Regions from separate parts of the Limnobacter thiooxidans genome, predicted to be linked through region 2. Evidence: predicted binding sites of a transcription regulator. Region 2 holds the regulator's gene; the other holds the start of a gene.
What was found. The regulator FliA, encoded in region 2, starts transcription of late flagellar genes. The targets are predictions, from matches to a motif close to CTAAAGTTTNNNNNNNNNNNGCCGNTA.
Positions count from the first base shown of each region.

Region 1: the regulator FliA is predicted to act here: its motif matches at 3,027-3,053, upstream of RGQ30_RS05915 (YjfB family protein).

Region 1 is NZ_AP028947.1:1,283,272-1,291,928, reverse strand. Features, by position in the region: gene RGQ30_RS05930 (sulfite exporter TauE/SafE family protein) at 1-755, shown strand, start outside; gene RGQ30_RS05925 (acyl-CoA dehydrogenase family protein) at 851-1,993, opposite strand; gene RGQ30_RS05920 (TetR/AcrR family transcriptional regulator) at 2,109-2,714, shown strand; gene RGQ30_RS05915 (YjfB family protein) at 2,796-2,999, opposite strand; gene RGQ30_RS05910 (hypothetical protein) at 3,123-3,446, opposite strand; gene RGQ30_RS05905 (acyl-CoA dehydrogenase family protein) at 3,611-5,314, shown strand; gene RGQ30_RS05900 (hypothetical protein) at 5,337-5,792, opposite strand; gene RGQ30_RS05895 (hypothetical protein) at 5,792-5,965, opposite strand; gene RGQ30_RS05890 (oxygenase MpaB family protein) at 6,099-7,385, shown strand; gene RGQ30_RS05885 (SDR family oxidoreductase) at 7,445-8,275, shown strand; gene RGQ30_RS05880 (TetR/AcrR family transcriptional regulator) at 8,288-8,657, shown strand, end outside.
Region 2 is NZ_AP028947.1:1,159,426-1,168,082, reverse strand. Features, by position in the region: gene flgA (flagellar basal body P-ring formation chaperone FlgA) at 147-890, shown strand; gene flgM (flagellar biosynthesis anti-sigma factor FlgM) at 1,005-1,295, shown strand; gene RGQ30_RS05350 (flagella synthesis protein FlgN) at 1,339-1,854, shown strand; gene RGQ30_RS05345 (response regulator) at 1,829-2,269, opposite strand; gene RGQ30_RS05340 (sensor histidine kinase) at 2,281-3,246, opposite strand; gene RGQ30_RS05335 (PAS domain-containing protein) at 3,256-4,179, opposite strand; gene RGQ30_RS05330 (RNA polymerase sigma factor FliA) at 4,185-4,901, opposite strand; gene RGQ30_RS05325 (P-loop NTPase family protein) at 4,927-5,691, opposite strand; gene flhF (flagellar biosynthesis GTPase FlhF) at 5,709-7,112, opposite strand; gene flhA (flagellar biosynthesis protein FlhA) at 7,109-8,657, opposite strand, start outside.

The sequences.
Region 1 (8,657 bases), 120 kb from region 2:
GCGCAGGTGGGGGTGTATTGGCGGTTCCATTGCTTGTGTTCTCCACCGGCCTGGCTGTGCAGGAAGTTGCGCCCATTGGTTTGCTGGCGGTTGGTTTGGCCGCAACCCTGGGCGCTGCCTTGGGTTTACGTGCAGGGGAAGTGCGTTACAAGGCTGCCATGTTGATGGGTTTTGTGGGTCTGCTTTTTTCGCCCTTGGGGTTTTGGATAGCCCGGCAAGTGGATACCCGAATTCTCGGCCTTGTATTTGCAACGGTTCTGGTCTGGGTTGCGTTCAATGCATTCCGCGGCAGCAACAATTCAGCACTAAACGCCATTGATGCCCCTCCGGAAGGCGCAATCAGCAATTGCCCCTGCGTTCGTAACCCATCCACAGGGCGTTTCATCTGGACATGGCCTTGTGCGCGGGCATTGATCGTATCAGGTGCAATTGCCGGGTTTCTGTCGGGATTGCTGGGTGTGGGAGGCGGCTTTGTACTGGTGCCAGCCTTGCAGCGCTTCACCAATCTAACCATTCAATCGGTTACGGTTACCTCTCTTGCCGTCATCGCGATTGTTTCAGCCGCAGGCGTGCTGAACAGTGCAGGAGCAGGCGAATTCAATGCTGAGATCGGTATCACATTTGCAGCTGCAGCTGCGATCGGCATGCTGGGCGGCCGGTTGATTTCAAACAGGTTGCCGGGCGCCCACCTGAAAAAAGCATTTGGCTTGATGTGCCTGGTGGTTGCCGTGTTGATGGTCATCAAAAATCTGTAGTCAGTCTAAAACTGCAGATACAAAAAAGCCCTCGATTGTGTTGAATCGAGGGCCTTGTTCACTGCGACCAGTCGTGTAGTAACGCAACAACCAGTTTACAGCGACCGGGCAATAATCTCTTTCATGATTTCACTGGAACCGCCGTAAATGCGCTGTACGCGCGCATCTGCATACATTTGTGCAATCGGGTATTCCATCATGTAGCCATAACCACCGAAGAACTGCAAGCACTCGTCGATCACCTTGCATTCCAGTTCGCTCAAGTGCAGTTTTGCAATGGAAGCCGTGGCTGCATCCAGCTTGCCTGCCACCAGTTTTTCAATCGAATTGTCGATAAATGCACGGGCTACAACAGCCTGTGACTTCAACTCAGCCATCTTGAAACGGGTATTCTGGAAATCAAAAATCGTTTTGCCGAAGGCCTTGCGCTCTTTTGTGTATTCCAGCGTGATTTCAATAGCCATTTCAATGGCGGCCATTGCGCCAACACCCAGCATTAAACGCTCGTAAGGCAATTCAACCATCAACTGCATGAAGCCCATGCCTTCCGCGCCCAGTACATTCTGGGTTGGAATGCGCACATTGTCGAAGAACAATTCGCAGGTGTCTTGCCCTTTCTGACCGAGCTTTTCCAGAATGCGGCCAACCTTGAAACCTTCAGCCTTCTTGGTTTCCAGCAACAGCAAGGTAGTGCCTTTGGCGCCAGCTGCAGGGTCAGTTTTGGTAACCAGGATGATGACATCGGCCAAGTAACCGTTGGAGATAAAAATCTTCGAACCGTTGACTACGTAGTGGTTGCCGTCTTTCACAGCGCTGGTGCGAATACCTTGCAGGTCTGAACCGGCGCCTGGCTCGCTCATGGCGATAGCACCAATCATTTCGCCGCTGGCCATTTTTGGCAAGAAGTACTGTTTTTGCTCTTCTGTACCGTGGTTCAGAATGTACTGGGCCGCAATCGCGTGCACATGCACACCGAAGGAACGATCGCCACTGTAAGCCAGTTCTTCAAACAGCACAGCCATGTGGGTGAAATCGCCACCCGCGCCACCGTATTCTTCAGGAATGTCAGCAGACAGCAAACCCATCTCGCCAGCCTTGTTCCACAACTCGCGATCCACGTGCTGCTGTTTGGCCCACTTGTGTTGGTTTGGCTTGATCTCGGTTTCCACGAAACGGCGAATATTTGAACGGTACAGTTCAAGGTCGGAATTCATCCAGCTTGGCTTGGGGTATCTCATTGTCTCTTCACACTCTCAAAGTTATAGGTCAACCGACCGGTTGCAGTGCATTGATTATAGGTCACATGACCGGTTTGTCAACAATGAGATCAATAATCAGGTTAAAGTAACGCCCATGAACACACACGCCACCACCGACAAGGGACAAATTCGTTCACAGGAAATTCTGGGGACAGCACAAGCCATATTGGCCAGCGAAGGCTATGCGGGTCTGAGCATGCGTGGGGTAGCTTCCCAGTTGGGAATCTCACTGAGTACCGTTCAGCACTACTACACCAACAAGGAAGCACTGGTTGAAGCGCTGTTGACCTATGTGATGGACAACTACCAAACCGCCGTGGCGCAGGTCATGAACGCCATGAGCGACAAAAGTCAGCTTGAACGATTTAAAACCATTGTTGATTTGATACTGATCGAGATTCGTCGGCCTGACACTTTCGGTGTACTGGCCGAGATTTATGCCCTGTCAAACCGTCTGCCATTTGCGGCCCGACTAGTGGAAGAAGTGTATGCGCGGGAAAGAAAGGAAATTTTCAAGCTGATTTACGGGCTGGAGCCAAAAATCAGCAAAGTAGAATACAAACTGCGGGCTGCCATGATCGTGGTGCAAATTCACGGGCTGGTTTCGCAGCTGGCGCAAGACAATGATCCAAGTCTTAGCCGCAAACAACTGGAACAAGCCGCGCGGCAAAGTTTCATGATGTTGGCCACGAAGGCCTGAAAACTAAGACCTGAAAACCAAAGCCTAAAAACCAAAGTTACGCTGCAGCAGCTCGAAACACAGACTCAAAGGGTGATCAGGTCAGGCATAAACATTCAGCTTGGTGCCTAGGTTACCGCTGCTTGCCAGTGGTGGCGGCTGGGGAACCGATTGAATCAACTGGGCGATCGAAGATTCAGCAATGTCCATTGACTTCTTGAACACAGCAATTTGACCCTGTTGCAGCGTTTGGGCCTGCTTCATTTGTACCGTGGCATTGACCATGGCGGCTGGGGAAATGTCCATTTTGGCGCTCCGTGTCGATACAAACCTTAACGGCAGCAAAATGAGAAACTTGAGTCTCCGGAATTCAAGTTACCCCGAACTGAAGCTGGCCAGAAAATTTCCTTTATTTCCTCGGAAACCCTGTCAGCGACCTTTTTTGGCCCTGTTCAAAATCTGTACGACCAGCTCGCTGCGAATCTGCTCCCCCTTTTCCACGCTTTGAGCATGCAGCAGCACATTTTCTTCAATCAGCTTGGCCATTGAACTGAGTAGTACGTAAAGCAGGTCTTCGGCCTTGAATATTGCCGCATTTTGAAGAATGGTCAGCGCGCCAAGACAACAGGAATGGCGCAAGGCCATTTCATCTACCGGCAGGTCGCCGTAATCCAGCGGATCCTCCTTGGCAACTTCATTGACCAACATCACAAGGGTGTTCAAATCAATTTCAATTTGATGCGTTGTTGCCATGGTGTTTCTCCGTGAGTTACACACCTTCGTTCTACCACGGTATGGCCTGACAAACCAGCACTGCAACAGGTGGGACTGAAGCATAAAATTACAACTATTTGCGTTTTTTACTATTTTGAGTAATTATGTTTCCACAATTCGCAGATCAGTCAGGAGCAAACGCTTTGAAAACCGCCAAAGAACTTCACACCACGGCCAGCATTGGCGAAACACACCGCGTGCACAATGTGGCCAGCGAACTGCACAGCTACAACCTGTTCACAACCGACGCGGCACTGCTTGAAGGGGTGAAACGCGAGGGTGGCGAGTGGGGCTTGGGTGAAATTTCTGCATTTGGCGACAAATGCGGCAAACCCGAATACCTCGAGCTTGGCTTTTTGGCCAACAAATACACACCGGAACTGGACACACACGATCGGTTCGGCAACCGGGTGGATGCAGTGCGCTATCACGGTGCCTACCATGAACTGATGAAATCGGCCCTGGAAGAAGGTTTGCACAGCCAGCCCTGGACCAACCCGCGGGAAGGTGCCCATGTGGTGCGTGGCGCCAAGGCTTTCATTCAAAGCCAGGTGGAAGCAGGCCACGGTTGCCCGGTGACCATGACCTTTGCGTCCATCCCCAGTTTCCGCTTGCAGCCCGAAGTGGCTGCAATTTTTGAATCGAAAATCCTGAATCGCGGTTACGACCCGCGCAATGTACCCTTTGATGAAAAACTGTCATTGACCGTGGGCATGGGCATGACGGAAAAACAGGGTGGGTCTGACGTGCGCGCCAACAGCACGCAGGCCACCCCGGTGAACCAACCCGGCGCGGGACAAATGTATTCACTGGTGGGTCACAAGTGGTTTCTTTCTGCCCCAATGTGCGATGTGTTTTTGATTCTGGCCCAGACAGATGCTGGCGTGTCGTGCTTTGCTGTACCCCGCTGGTTACCCGATGGCACCAAGAATGCATTGAACGTGATTCGCCTGAAAGACAAGATGGGCAACAAATCCAATGCATCGAGCGAAGTGGAATTTCGCGGCGCGCAGGGCTGGCTGATTGGCGAGGAAGGCCGTGGCGTGCCCACCATCATTGAAATGGTCAGCTTGACACGCTTCGATTGCATGGGTGCGTCAGCAGGCCTGATGCGCGCGGGCCTTGCAAATGCCATTCACCATTGCAAACAGCGGGGTGCTTTCGGTGCCAAGCTGATTGATCAACCGCTGATGCAGAATGTATTGGCCGACCTGCAACTGGAATATGAAGGCGCCATGGCCTTTTCCATGCGTATGGCCCGTGCACTTGATCTGAAAGACACGGATGAACACGAAGCCAACCTGGCGCGACTAGCCACAGCAGTGGGCAAGTACTGGATCTGCAAGCGTGCGCCCCAACACAGCTATGAAATCATGGAATGTATTGGTGGCAGTGGCGTCATGGAGAACTCGATTTACCCGCGCCTGTTCCGTGAAAGCGTCATCAACCCGATTTGGGAAGGCAGTGGCAATGTGCAGTGCCTCGATGTGCTGCGCGCGATTGGCAAAACGCCCGCCGTGCTCATGGCTTTCAATGCGGAACTGAACAAGGCGCGGGGCGGCAATTCGATTCTTGATACATACCTAGATGCACTGAACAAACAATTCATGCAATTGAACCCAACCGACATGCATGGCCTGCAGTACAGCGCACGCACCATGGTCGATCAAATGGCATTGGCGTTTGAGGCTTCTCTGCTGGTGCGTCATGCCCCTTCAGAGGTCAGCGAGGCATTTTGCTCCAGTCGCCTTGCAACACAAGGCATACACAACTATGGCGCCTTGCCCAAAGGCATGGCTGTGAAAACGATTATTGAGCGGGCAGACCCCGGAATTGAAAAAATGTAAGTGCCTTGCTGTTTTTTCAACGTTAGTTTGTAGCGTTTGTAGAAACCAAGTTGCACTCACTGAATGAAAAACCTTCAGAGAGAATCCACTGGGTTGGCTCTGCAATTTCTCTCGCTTTCACCGACAACTGATGCACCAAGTCATGAAAAGGTTTTCGCATGCGGGGTGTGGGCCAATACACCCACCCCTGCAAAGCGGGCTTTTCCAGCAACACCTGTTCAATGGCCGGAATACAGTCATTCCACACAAGCGCATTGGGCCAGATATCAGACGCCCATTCAATGCATTCCTGTTCAGCGAGCACCGAAGTAAAGGCCTCAGAAGGTTTGCTGTGCATTTGCATGACCGAACCGTTTTCCATGCACACCGCCGCCATGCAATACCGCCCCTGCCCTGCACCGGAAGCGTCCACCAACACATGCCGGCCCGTGTTAAAAACAGCTGGGCTGCGATTTTCCAACGCCACACGAAACGGCATTAGTGCAGTACCCAAGAAAAAGGCCAATCTTTCGGACTGGCCTTTTTGATTGCAATCAGTTCTTTTTGAACTGCCGCCTTTTGTGCACAGCGGCTTTGCTTGGTGGTTTTGCGGTGGGCACCTGCGCCACCCCGCACCTTGGCCTGAATGGCCACGTGGTTTCTAGGTTTCATGGCATGCTCCGATTGAAACACAGGGGAAGCGAATTATAGGAACAAGTTGTTGAAAATGAAAGGCAATATTTCGCCTCAGTATGAAATACACAACGAAACCCGCGGCTATTTAAACCCTCGAAATGCGACTTGAATGCGACTGAAAATTCGCTTTAGTCTGGGTACTTCTACAGCTCAACAATGTGCGACCATGACCCCAGGCGAACTCACCTCCCCATCCAGGCTTCGTGTATTCGCGCACACTCAAATCAACACGCCCTGGTGGGTACAAAAATTATTGGGGCGCGCCTTCGCACCCACCGCGGCCGAATACAGCCAACTGCAATCGGGTTTGTTTGAAGGCGACCCGGTTATGGACGCATATGTGCAGGCCCGCCTGGCCGAATCACCGGGCAAATCTGACTGGCGGGAATTTCACCAAGCTTTTAACGCCCCCGATCCACAGACCCTTGAAGGCAGCGATGCCTTGCACCACCTGTTGCGACAGGCTACAGCGCTTCCAGCCTGGGTCGACACCACCTTGATTAACGAAGGGGTGGATTTCATCCACAGCACCGGCCGCACAGCCACGGATGTACTGCGCGACATGGCCCTGATGGGCGGCTACCTCATGGTGGCCTTCAACAAAACCTTGATCCTGACCGGCGAACTGGAAAAAGGTGCAGCACCCAGGCTGGCAGGTACCGCGCAGTGGTGGCTCAAGGTGGTCAGCCACCAGGCCAACCTGCCGGGCAATCCGGGCCTTCACGCCACATTGCGGGTGCGTTGGGTACACGCGCTGGTGCGTCATCAATTGAAAAACAATGAGCAGTGGGATTCACAACAGTGGGGCTTGCCGATCAACCAGGTTGACATGGCCGCCACTTACCTGGGCTTCAGCGCAGTCATGCTGTTGGGTTTAAGAAAATGCGGCATTGTGGTCACCCCGCGCAATTCGCTGGCCGTGATGCAATTGTGGAAACTGATTGGCTGGCAGATGGGGGTCAAGGAAGAATGGTTGGTTGACACAGAACAACAGGCACTGGTCAGGCTTCGGCAGTTCCTGTTTACGCATTCTCCACCCGATGAATCCACCCACAGGCTGGCCGCTGCACTGGCTGGTGAACCATTAAGTCGAACCTATCCTCGCCTTGAAACCATTCGCCAGCGGTTCGCTTACCTGAAACACCTCAGCTCGTCGTGGTACCTGCTCGGGCCCGGCTTGTTCAGAAAACTTGGTCTGCATTCACCCACGGGTCCTTTGCTTGCCTTACTTTACGTGCCAGCTCAAGCGGTAGTTCACCTTGCACTGCGCAGCACCGGGCCATCGGCACAGCTTCAAATTCGCTGGGGTCGGCAAGCACAAGAACTTGCCGTGGCAGAGCTTCAACAAAAAACATTTCCAGAAAGAAAACCAACAATTTCCACCAATGCGAATTGAACACGAACAATATGTCATATTAAACTGAACGTTCGATTGAATTGATTCGCGGAGACACCATGGGAAGCTGGTCAGGTAAAACAGTGTTCATCACCGGCGGCAGCCGGGGCATTGGGCGGGAAATCATTTTGAAGCTGGCACAACTTGGCGCCAACATCACGATTGCCGCCAAGTCGGATACGCCCAACCCAAAATTGCCTGGCACCATTCACTCCGTGGCGCAGGAAGTGGTGGATGCCGGTGGTCAGGCCCTGCCGGTGGCCACCGATGCTCGCGACGAAACGCAATTGAAACGGGCCATTGAAGCAACAGTAGACAGATTCGGCGGCATCGACCTGCTGGTCAACAACGCCGGCTTTTTAGGGGTCACGCCATTGGCTTTGACAGACACCAAAAAGTTTGACCTGATGCATGCACTGAACACCCGCGCACCGCTGATCACCATGCGCGAATGCCTGCCCCACCTGCAAAAAAGCAAGGGCAGCGTGCTCAACCTGTGCCCGCCCTTGAACATGGACGAAGGCTGGCTGGGCGCATTCATTCCCTACACGTCCACCAAGTATTCAATGACCTTGCTCAGCATGGGTTTTCAACAAGAAGTAAAAGCCAAGGGCATTGATGTCAAAACCCTGTGGCCCGCCACGCTGATCGCAACCGCTGCGGTTGGCATGTTCAGCGGAGATGAAGGCCTGAGCGTATCCCGCAAAGCTGAAATCATGGCCGATGCTGCGCTGGCGCTGGTCAGCGACCGCGAACGTTTTGCATCCAAAGTATCGTGGCTGGATGAAGAGGTACTGCGCGAAACAGGCGTCACCGATTTCGCCTGCTATGCGAACAACCCGGAACGTGTTGCCGACATTCAGCGTGACTTCTACATCGGCAAGTTTTAAAGCCAGTCGGACATGCGAAAGATACCGCAACAGCAGCGCTCCAAAGCACTGGTGTCGCGCCTGGTTGAGGCAACGGCCCAGGCCATTCGCGAACACGGCATGGACAAGTTCACCACGCACCATGTTGCTGAACTTGCGGGTGTCAGTGTGGGTTCGCTTTACCAGTACTTTGATTCAAGGGAAGACCTTGTTGAGGCCCTGCTGCAGGATGTCACGGACAGCCTGCGGCAGGGTTTGAACACCCTGGTGCTGGAAAAAACAACCGAACTGCGCGACATGGTTGAAAGGTCAGTGCGCTACGGCATGGCATTTTTACGGGCTGATGACGGCCTCGCCGTGGAACTGGTGCGCAACTGGTATCGCCTTCCCACGCAGAATGTGG
Region 2 (8,657 bases):
GATGAGACCAAATCAAAGAGGAGATAAAGCGGGTAAAGGGTGTTCTTTTCCCGCTTAGTGGATGCGCGCGCCCAGCCTACGATGGCAACATCGAAGCGAACATGACCCTTTTGTTCACCTTTACGGCAACTGCACAGAAAACTTAAATGAAATTTCACACTGTCCTGTGTTCATCAAAAAATCGTTTGTTTGGCAAGACGCCAGGCAAAAGGCTGGGTATTGCCCTGCTTTGCGCCAGCGCTTTGACAGGTGCTGTTGCACAGGCCGACGAATCGAGGTGGGTGCCAGAAGACCGGTTGAGTGAACTGGTGGATCCTGCCTTGCTGCCCGCCGGTGCAAACGTGGATGTGAAGTTTGTCAAAGTCGATGAACGGATTGGCAGTGCGCGTTGCCCGGCAGCCCTGTTTGCCAACAGTTCTGGCAACAAGATGTGGGGGCGCACCTTTGTACGCGTGCAATGTGTCGGTTCTGACACGGCCCCGTTTTTCCTCGGTGTGGACGTCAAAGTGTGGGCACCCGTGCTGGTGATCAAGAACATGGTTCAATCGGGTCAAACTGTGGGTGCCGGTGATGTGGAGTACCGGACCATGGATCTGAGTCAGTTGACGCAGGGCTGGGTCACCGACATGACCCACTTGGCCAACAAGACAAGCACCCGGCAGCTGTGGCCGGGAACCCTGTTGAAACACGACCACTTGCGAGGTCAGCCGATGGTCAAGAATGGCGATACGGTGAAAGTGGTCATGAGCGGGCCTGGGTTTGCAATTGGTGGCACTGCGGTGGCGATGGGCGAAGCCGAACTGGGTGAAGTGGTCAAAATCAAGACTGCCCAAGGCAAGATTTTGCACGGTGTGGCCAGAGATGCGCTGGTGGTGGAAGTGAATTTGTAAACGTGTCAGCCTAAATATAGGAATTCTTTTGGGAATTCGTTAAAGTTAGGTGGACTTGAGCCGTTAAGAAAACATACGAAAACCACTTGGGCTCTGCCAAATGCGGAGGAAATTATGAGTATCAATCGAATCAACCCGGGAAGCAGTCCCCTGGACAAACTGGCCAAACCACAAAGCGGCGGGAAATCTGCGCCTGTGGCGGCTGCTGACAAAGCCAGTACGGAAGGCGCAGTGGCCAGGCTTTCTGGCCAGTCCAGCGAGCTGAGTGCTGTGGGTGCCCCATTCAACGCCGAAAAAGTGGCCGAGATCAAGGATGCCATCAGCAAAGGGGAATTCAAGGTGAATGCCGAGGCAGTTGCTGCCAAGGTCATTGAAAGTGCTCGCGAGTTGCTGGGTCAGAAATAACACTGACCAGCCCGCTCGGGAACGACAACTGGGAATATTGAATATGTCGCATGTTGCTGCAGCAAAAAACTTGTACAACAACCTGGCTTATGAATGTGAAACAGCCATGGCGCTGGTGGACATTCTGCTTGAAGAACAGGCTTGCCTGGTCAAAATGGAAACCGGTGCATTGAACAGCCTCGCTACTCGCAAGGAAGCGATGATGCTGGACCTGGAGAAGCGTTACCTGGCCAACATTGAATTGTCCAAAGCCGCAGGCTTTGCACCAGACCTGGATGGCATTGCCTTGTGGGTAGATGTACTGGCAGCCGATGAACCCAGACTGTTCGGCACCTATTCCACACTGCGTTCTACCTTGACCCATGCACAGCGCCTGAACACCACCAATGGTGAGTTGGTCACGGAACAATTGGCAGGTTTGCAGGAACGTATTTCGATTTTGACTGCTGCTGCAGTGGCTGAACAAAAACCCACTGCCAGCGACACTTACGGACCGAAGGGCGGCATGGCCCAGTCTGCATTGACCGGTGGCGCTATGCCCCGCGCGGTAATTCGTTGATGGTCAACCAGTAGGAAACCAGTGCGGAAATTCGGGTCAGGTACTGATCGAATTGCACTGGTTTGACTGCAAAACTGTTGACACCCAATTCATAAGAACGCTTCACATCGCTGATTTCCCTGGACGACGACAACACCACGATTGGCATGGTTTTGAATACGTCATGGGAACGCAGAAACTTCAGCACCTCCAGTCCATCCAGTTTGGGTAGTTTCAGGTCAAGCAACACCAACTTGGGCAAGTTCAATACAGCACTGTTCTCGGGGTGGTCATCCATCAACTGCTTGAAATAGTCAATGGCGCGCTCGCCGTCTTCCAGCAACAGAGTGCTGGAACTTGACGAAGTTTTTCTCACCACGCGCAGGGCGAGGTCCGCGTCGTTGGCGTTGTCATCAACCAACACAACATCAGCCATGGAAATTCCTTTCATTCAGTCAATTCAATTTGATCGGGTAGCGTGAAGGTAAAGCATGCACCCTGGCCCAATTCACCACTGGCACTGATTTCTCCACCGTGGCGTTCGATGATCCGTTTGACAATGGCCAGGCCTACACCAGTGCCGTCAAAATCTTTTTTGTGGTGCAAACGTTCAAACACATTGAACAGCTTGTCCGCGTATTTCATGTCAAAGCCAGCACCATTGTCTTGTACGGTAAAGCGGAAAGTCCGCACCCCTTTTTCGCAATGAATGATCACCTTGGGGTGTTCGGCCTTGCTGCTGAACTTCAGTGCATTGTCGATCAAATTCATCCAGACCTGTTTAAGTAACACCGGGTCTGCATACACCGGTGGCAGGTCACACACCTCGACGATGTTTTTGCGCTTGGCATCAAGCTGATCGAGAATCTGCTCCACCAACTGTTGCTGATCCACCTTGACGCGGGCCACATCGGTACGCAAAAGGCGGGAAAAATCCAGAAGCCCGTCAATCAAACCGCCCATTTGACGGGCATTGTTACTGATTCGGTCAAGCAGGCCGTTGGCTTCAGCAGGCAGACTATCGGCGAAATCTTCTTTCAAGATACTGGAAAACCCGTCAATGGCACGCAGGGGTGCCCGCAAGTCGTGCGACACGGTGTAAGTGAAAGCTTCCAGCTCGGAATTGCTGCGGGTCAGTTCAGCTGTGCGATCGGTAATGCGCTGCTCCAGCGTGCCGTTCAAGCCTTGTAAATCATCTTCGAATACTCGGCGTTCAACACACAAACCCAACAAGCGAATGGCGGTTAAAACCCGAAGTACATCGTCATGACAGGCATGCTCAACGCCCTGCTGAGCCACCATGATCCAGTATTCGGGCTGATTCGGCTCCACGGCTTTTCTGCGGGCCAGCCAAATAGAGGAAATACCCAGCTCGTTTTTCCAGCTGTCATCAAAATAATGTTCGGGCTTCATTTTGCTCAGTCAAACCAGGCCATGCTGGTCATGACCTTCCAGCGGATCGCAGTACTGCTCTGCGTTGTCCCAAAAAGCCTGGCCTTTGTCCAGCGGCATGCGAATCAAGGGGTTGGTTCCGCGAACACGCCAGTGATTTTGTTCGGATTTGTCACGAAATCCTAGCACCACTTCGGCGTGAACGGTCAGGCAGTTTTTCAGTCCGCGGGCGTATGAAGCAGCCAACTCGGGAATGGGCGCAGAAAGCAGAACCCCCTGCAACAGGGAGCGCTGCAATGAAAGCATTTGCTCATTCAAGCGCTTTTGGGTCATGTCCGTTGAAACACCCATGTAACCCAGAAACTCGCCCTTGGGGCCATACAAGGGGCGCCCTGTGGATTCGAAGATGATGCGTTCGGCGTTACGTGGCCAATATTCAAAACTGACTTTGTCAAAAGGCTGGTGATTGTCCAGCAATGCCTTGAATGTGTCCCAGTTGTAACGCGGGTCGATGCAGCTCAAGCCTTCCACTTCCCAGCGCGCCAAGCCGTCGAAGGGCAAGGGTTGGCTGCTTTTCGGTGTGCCGTTCTGATCTTTTCCACGATAAATAATGCGCACGATGGTGTGGGCCGGATCTTGCTGCCAGTACCAGTCGCCCGACAATTCCATCAGGCGGCGCAGCTGGCTTTCAGATTGAACAGATGTCTGAATGATTCCGAGCAAGCCGGAAATCAGCTTGTTGCCCATGAACCAGGCACCAATCGCACCCAACAGCAGGGAAAAGAAAATTGTGAGCAGCCAACCATCGGGGTCGGTGGTGTTGCCTGCCATGTAAAGCCCGGTGAGCGCCAAGGGGCCGATGGCTGTTATGACAACAAGAATCAGGGAACGGTTGACCCGCTTGCTGGATTGCCTGAAGGTTTTCGGTGTTCCTTGATCTTTAGGCTGGGCCATGCAAATTAGTAGTCGCGAAGCTTGGCCTTGAGACGACTGACAGCCTGGGTGTGCAACTGGCACACGCGGGATTCAGTGACCCCAAGAACAGCCGCAATTTCACGGAAGTTTAACTCCTGTTCATAATACAGCCCCATGAGCATTTTTTCACGCTCTGGCAGTTCTTCGATGGCTTGAATCAGCGTGGACCGGAATCGTTGGTCACCCAACAGCTCGAGTGGATTGGCGTCTTCATCACCATCCATCTGGCGATCCAGGTAACCTTCGCCATCACCGTCCTCGGCATAGTCGTCGTAAAAGACCAGTTGGGCACCGCGCGAGTCGAACAGCATGTTCTGGTATTCATCCAGGCTCACGCCCATGACTTCCGCTATTTCCTTTTCGGTGGCAGAACGACCCAACTGTTGCTCGGCCTTTAAGGTGGCCGTTTCGATTTTTCGCTGGGCTTGGCGAACACCGCGGGGCATCCAGTCTGCAGAGCGCAATTCATCCAGCATGGAACCACGAATGCGTTGGCTGGCGTAAGTTTCGAACTGTGCGCCCTGCCCTTCTTCAAACCGGGTGATTGCGTCCATCAGTCCAATGAGACCGGCTTGAATCAAGTCATCGATTTGCACTGAGGCCGGCAGCTTCGCAATGAGGTGGTGAGCAAGTCGGCGCACCAGCGGTATGTACTGGTCGATCTGCTTGGATTTGTTGAGTGTGCCCTGGGCTGTGTACATGGAGTGTGTGATTCCTGTCTTGTTATTACGCCAGCGCGTGTTCATCGAACGAACAAATGGCCTTCGCGATTCGACGCCCCGCCGCAATCATCTCCCGACTGACCTGATTCAGCGCCCTGCCCGGCGCCAGCGCTGGCAAATGCCCCGCGTACTGCAAAGGAGTTGCCAACATGGACGACGTACTTTCGAGCAGATTGGCGAATACATGATCAGCTTCATCCGTGCTCTTCACACCTGCAACAATAACACGGTGTTGAATGTTTTCGTCTACCCCTTTCGAAGAACGAATGGCGTGGAAAGCCCGTGTGACGGACCGCGCGGTGGGTTGCACAACCCAGTACCATTCATCATTCGGAGACAAGGCGTGAGCCAGCTCTACAGCCTCGTAGGGCAAAGTGGCGTAATAGCGGTCACAGTTGACCGGCATGCGGTGCAACTTGCCCAACAAGGCGTTGACCTGCCCCGGTTTTCGGGCCAGGGCCTGCAGGCCCAGTTTGGCGGGCACCAGGTATTGCCTGTCGCCCAACTGCACCACCTGATCTTCCAGGTTCAGCTTGCCATTGAAAAACTCGATAAGATCGTGCCGTGCGCCCTGGGGCAGCAATTGCAGCAGGCCTTCGCTTGAACCGTCAAACAAGGCAGTAACCCGGTCACGCTGTGCTTGTTGTTCAAGTACGAAGCGTCCCAGGCAGGCGGCGTAGTCAGACCCCATGTCACCCAGAATCGGATGAATGACGGCGTGTTGCTGACCCAGCAGGTGTCGAAGTGTATTGGCTTGATCCATATGCATCAGTTCACCATGAAACCTTAAATTCCAGTCGTCGAGACTTGGGCCATTTTCCATTTCAATTCTTCGCTCGAGGTTTGAAATGCCTGGCCGCTGCGCGAACGCAGGGCACGGTGCACCAGCACCTGTGGATTGGCCGGAAACAGGTCTTCGGGCACGCGCTGGCCGGTGGCAATGTAATGCAAGGCCAGTTTGTGACGCATGACCACATCGAGTACACCACCAATCTTGATGGCTTCATCCAGTTTGGACACGATTGCACCGCTCAGGCCCGTGCTTTTGTAATGGCGAACCACGTCATCGAGTGTTTCAGGCTGGCTGGTGGCATTCAGCAGCAGAATGCGTTTGACATGGCTATCGGTCAGGATCTTGGTTTGCTCGGCCACGCGGGAATCGCGCTGGCCCATGCCCACGGTGTCGATCAGGATCAGACGCTTGCGCTGCATGCTGTTGCGCAACTGAAGCAGGTCAGCATGGGTTTGTGCGGTGTAAACCTGCACACCCAGAATTTTGCCGTAAATGCGTAGTTGATCTTGCGCGCCAATCCGGTAGCTGTCGGTGGTGATCAAGCCCAAGGAATCGGCACCGTACTTGACCACACAACGTGCGGCCAGTTTGGCTGTGGTGGTGGTTTTTCCAACGCCAGTGGGGCCAACCAGAGCAAAGGTGCCTCCAGTTTCAACCACGTCCTTGTCGCCAGGAATGACGTTCAGGTTTTTCTTCAATACATTCGTGACCCAGTCCTGAACCTGATTGTCATTCAGCCCGGAAGGCAGCTTTTCAGCCACAGTGCGAGCAAACAAGGGGGAGAAGCCAGACTGGGTCAGCAGATTCCACAATTCGCCACGCTGCGGGTTTTTCTCCAGCGTGTCGCGCCAGGTCATCATGGCCATCTGGTCTTTCAGCAATTGGCGCATTTGACGGATTTCTTCCAGCACAGCGGTGTTTTCCTGCGCCATGGACTCACTGGCTGCCATGGAGCGACGCTTGGCCACCTCCGACAACATGTCGTCATTGGCAAATTCGCGGGCGGCAGCTATGGGTGTGGGCTGTGGCGTTAATACAGGTGCAGGTGCAGGCGCAGGTGCAAACGTTCGATTGATGAGAACATCGCGCTGGGCTGCAACTTGCTGAGCCACTTTTTCAGCGGCAGTGGGCGCGCGCTCGGTGGATTGGCGTTCAGCGGATTGCCGTTCAGTGGCCTGGGCCAACTGGGCCCGGTCTGCCCGTGTCCAGGAGGCGGGTGCAGCCTGTTGCGCAGGCTTTTCAGTGACAGCGTCCAGATCATGCGAGGATGCGGCAAGCACTTCCGTGCCGGCTGCAGTCTGCTTGGTAGACAGAATAATTGCATCTTCACCCAGTTCTGCGCGCAGCTTTTGCAGGGCCTCACGGGTGGTGGGGGCTGTGAATTTTTTCAATTTCATGCTTTCGCTCCTACGACTTGCGCAACGCGGATAGTTCGATTTTCTGGAATTTCACTGTGCGACAGGACCCGCAAATTGGGAGCTGCACGCTTCAAGAGGCGGGCCATGGACAAGCGCAAGGCATCGGGGACCAGCAACACCGGGCTCTGGCCCAGTTGTTCCTGACGGCCTGCGGCCTCTGCGGCCTGTCGGGCCAAAGTTTCTGCCAGATTGGGATCAATGCCCACCTGGTCTTGCCCAGCGGCAGAATGCGCGTGGGTAATCATTTGTTCCAGCTTGGGCTCCATGACCAGTACGTTCAGGTCTTCGCTGGTGCCTGCCAGGGCTTGCACAATGGCGCGACCCAGGGTGATACGTACGGCAGCGGTCAATTCCAGCGGGTTCTTGGTGCGAGCGCCGTTTTCAAGCAGGGTCTCAAAAATACTGCGCAAATCACGAATGTGAACACTTTCATCCAGCAGGCTTTGAAGCACTTTTTGAATGACAGCCACATCGAGCAATTTGGGGGTAAGGTCTTCAACCACCTTGGGCGACGTTTTTGCGCAATGGTCGAGCAACTGCTGGGTTTCGGTGCGGCCCAGCAACTGGGCAGCAGACGTTTGCAAAATGTGCGACAGGTGAGTGGCCACCACAGTGGAGGCATCCACCACGGTGTAACCCGCTGCATTGGCTTTTTCTTTTTGATCATCGCTGATCCACACCGCAGGCAAACCAAAGGCTGGGTCTGTAGTTTGTGGGCCAGGCAATTGCATGGTCACGCGGCCGGGGTTGATGGCCAGGTGCTGGTTCGGGAATACTTCGCCTTCACCCATACACACGCCCTTGAGCAAAATACGGTAAACCGAAGGACGCAATTCCAGATTGTCGCGAAGGTGCACAGCTGGTGGCAAAAAACCGATTTCCTGGGCAAACTTTTTGCGAATCGCTTTGATGCGTTTGAGCAGATCACCGTCTTGCTTGTTGTCGACCAGGGCGATGAGGCGGTAGCCGACTTCCAGTGCAATGGTGTCGATGGGGACCAGGTCGTCCCAAGTAGCTTCTTGCGCTTCCGTTGTAGCGGCCTTGATCTTGGCTTGTTCATCGGTGTTCTGTGCCACTTTGGACACTTCCGGTTTGGAAGCCAAGTGATAGGACAAATAACCGAAACCGGCAGCCAGTGACAGGAATGCGAAGCTGGGCATGCCGGGGATAATGCCCATCAGGGCCATGATGCCCGAGGTAATGCCCACAGCCTGTGGGGACTTGAGCAACTGGCTGGCCAGTTGGGTACCAATGTCCTGCCCCTGACCCACGCGTGCCACAACCAGACCGGCTGCAATGGAAATCACCAGTGCAGGAACCTGTGCAACCAAACCATCGCCAATGGCCAGCAGCACGTAGTTGGTGCCGGCGTCGGCAAAGCTCATGTCGTGCTGCATGACACCGACTGCAAAACCACCAATGATGTTGATGATCAGGATCATGATACCGGCCATGGCGTCGCCACGGACGAACTTGCTGGCACCGTCCATGGAACCGAAAAACTCGGCTTCCTGACTGACTTCG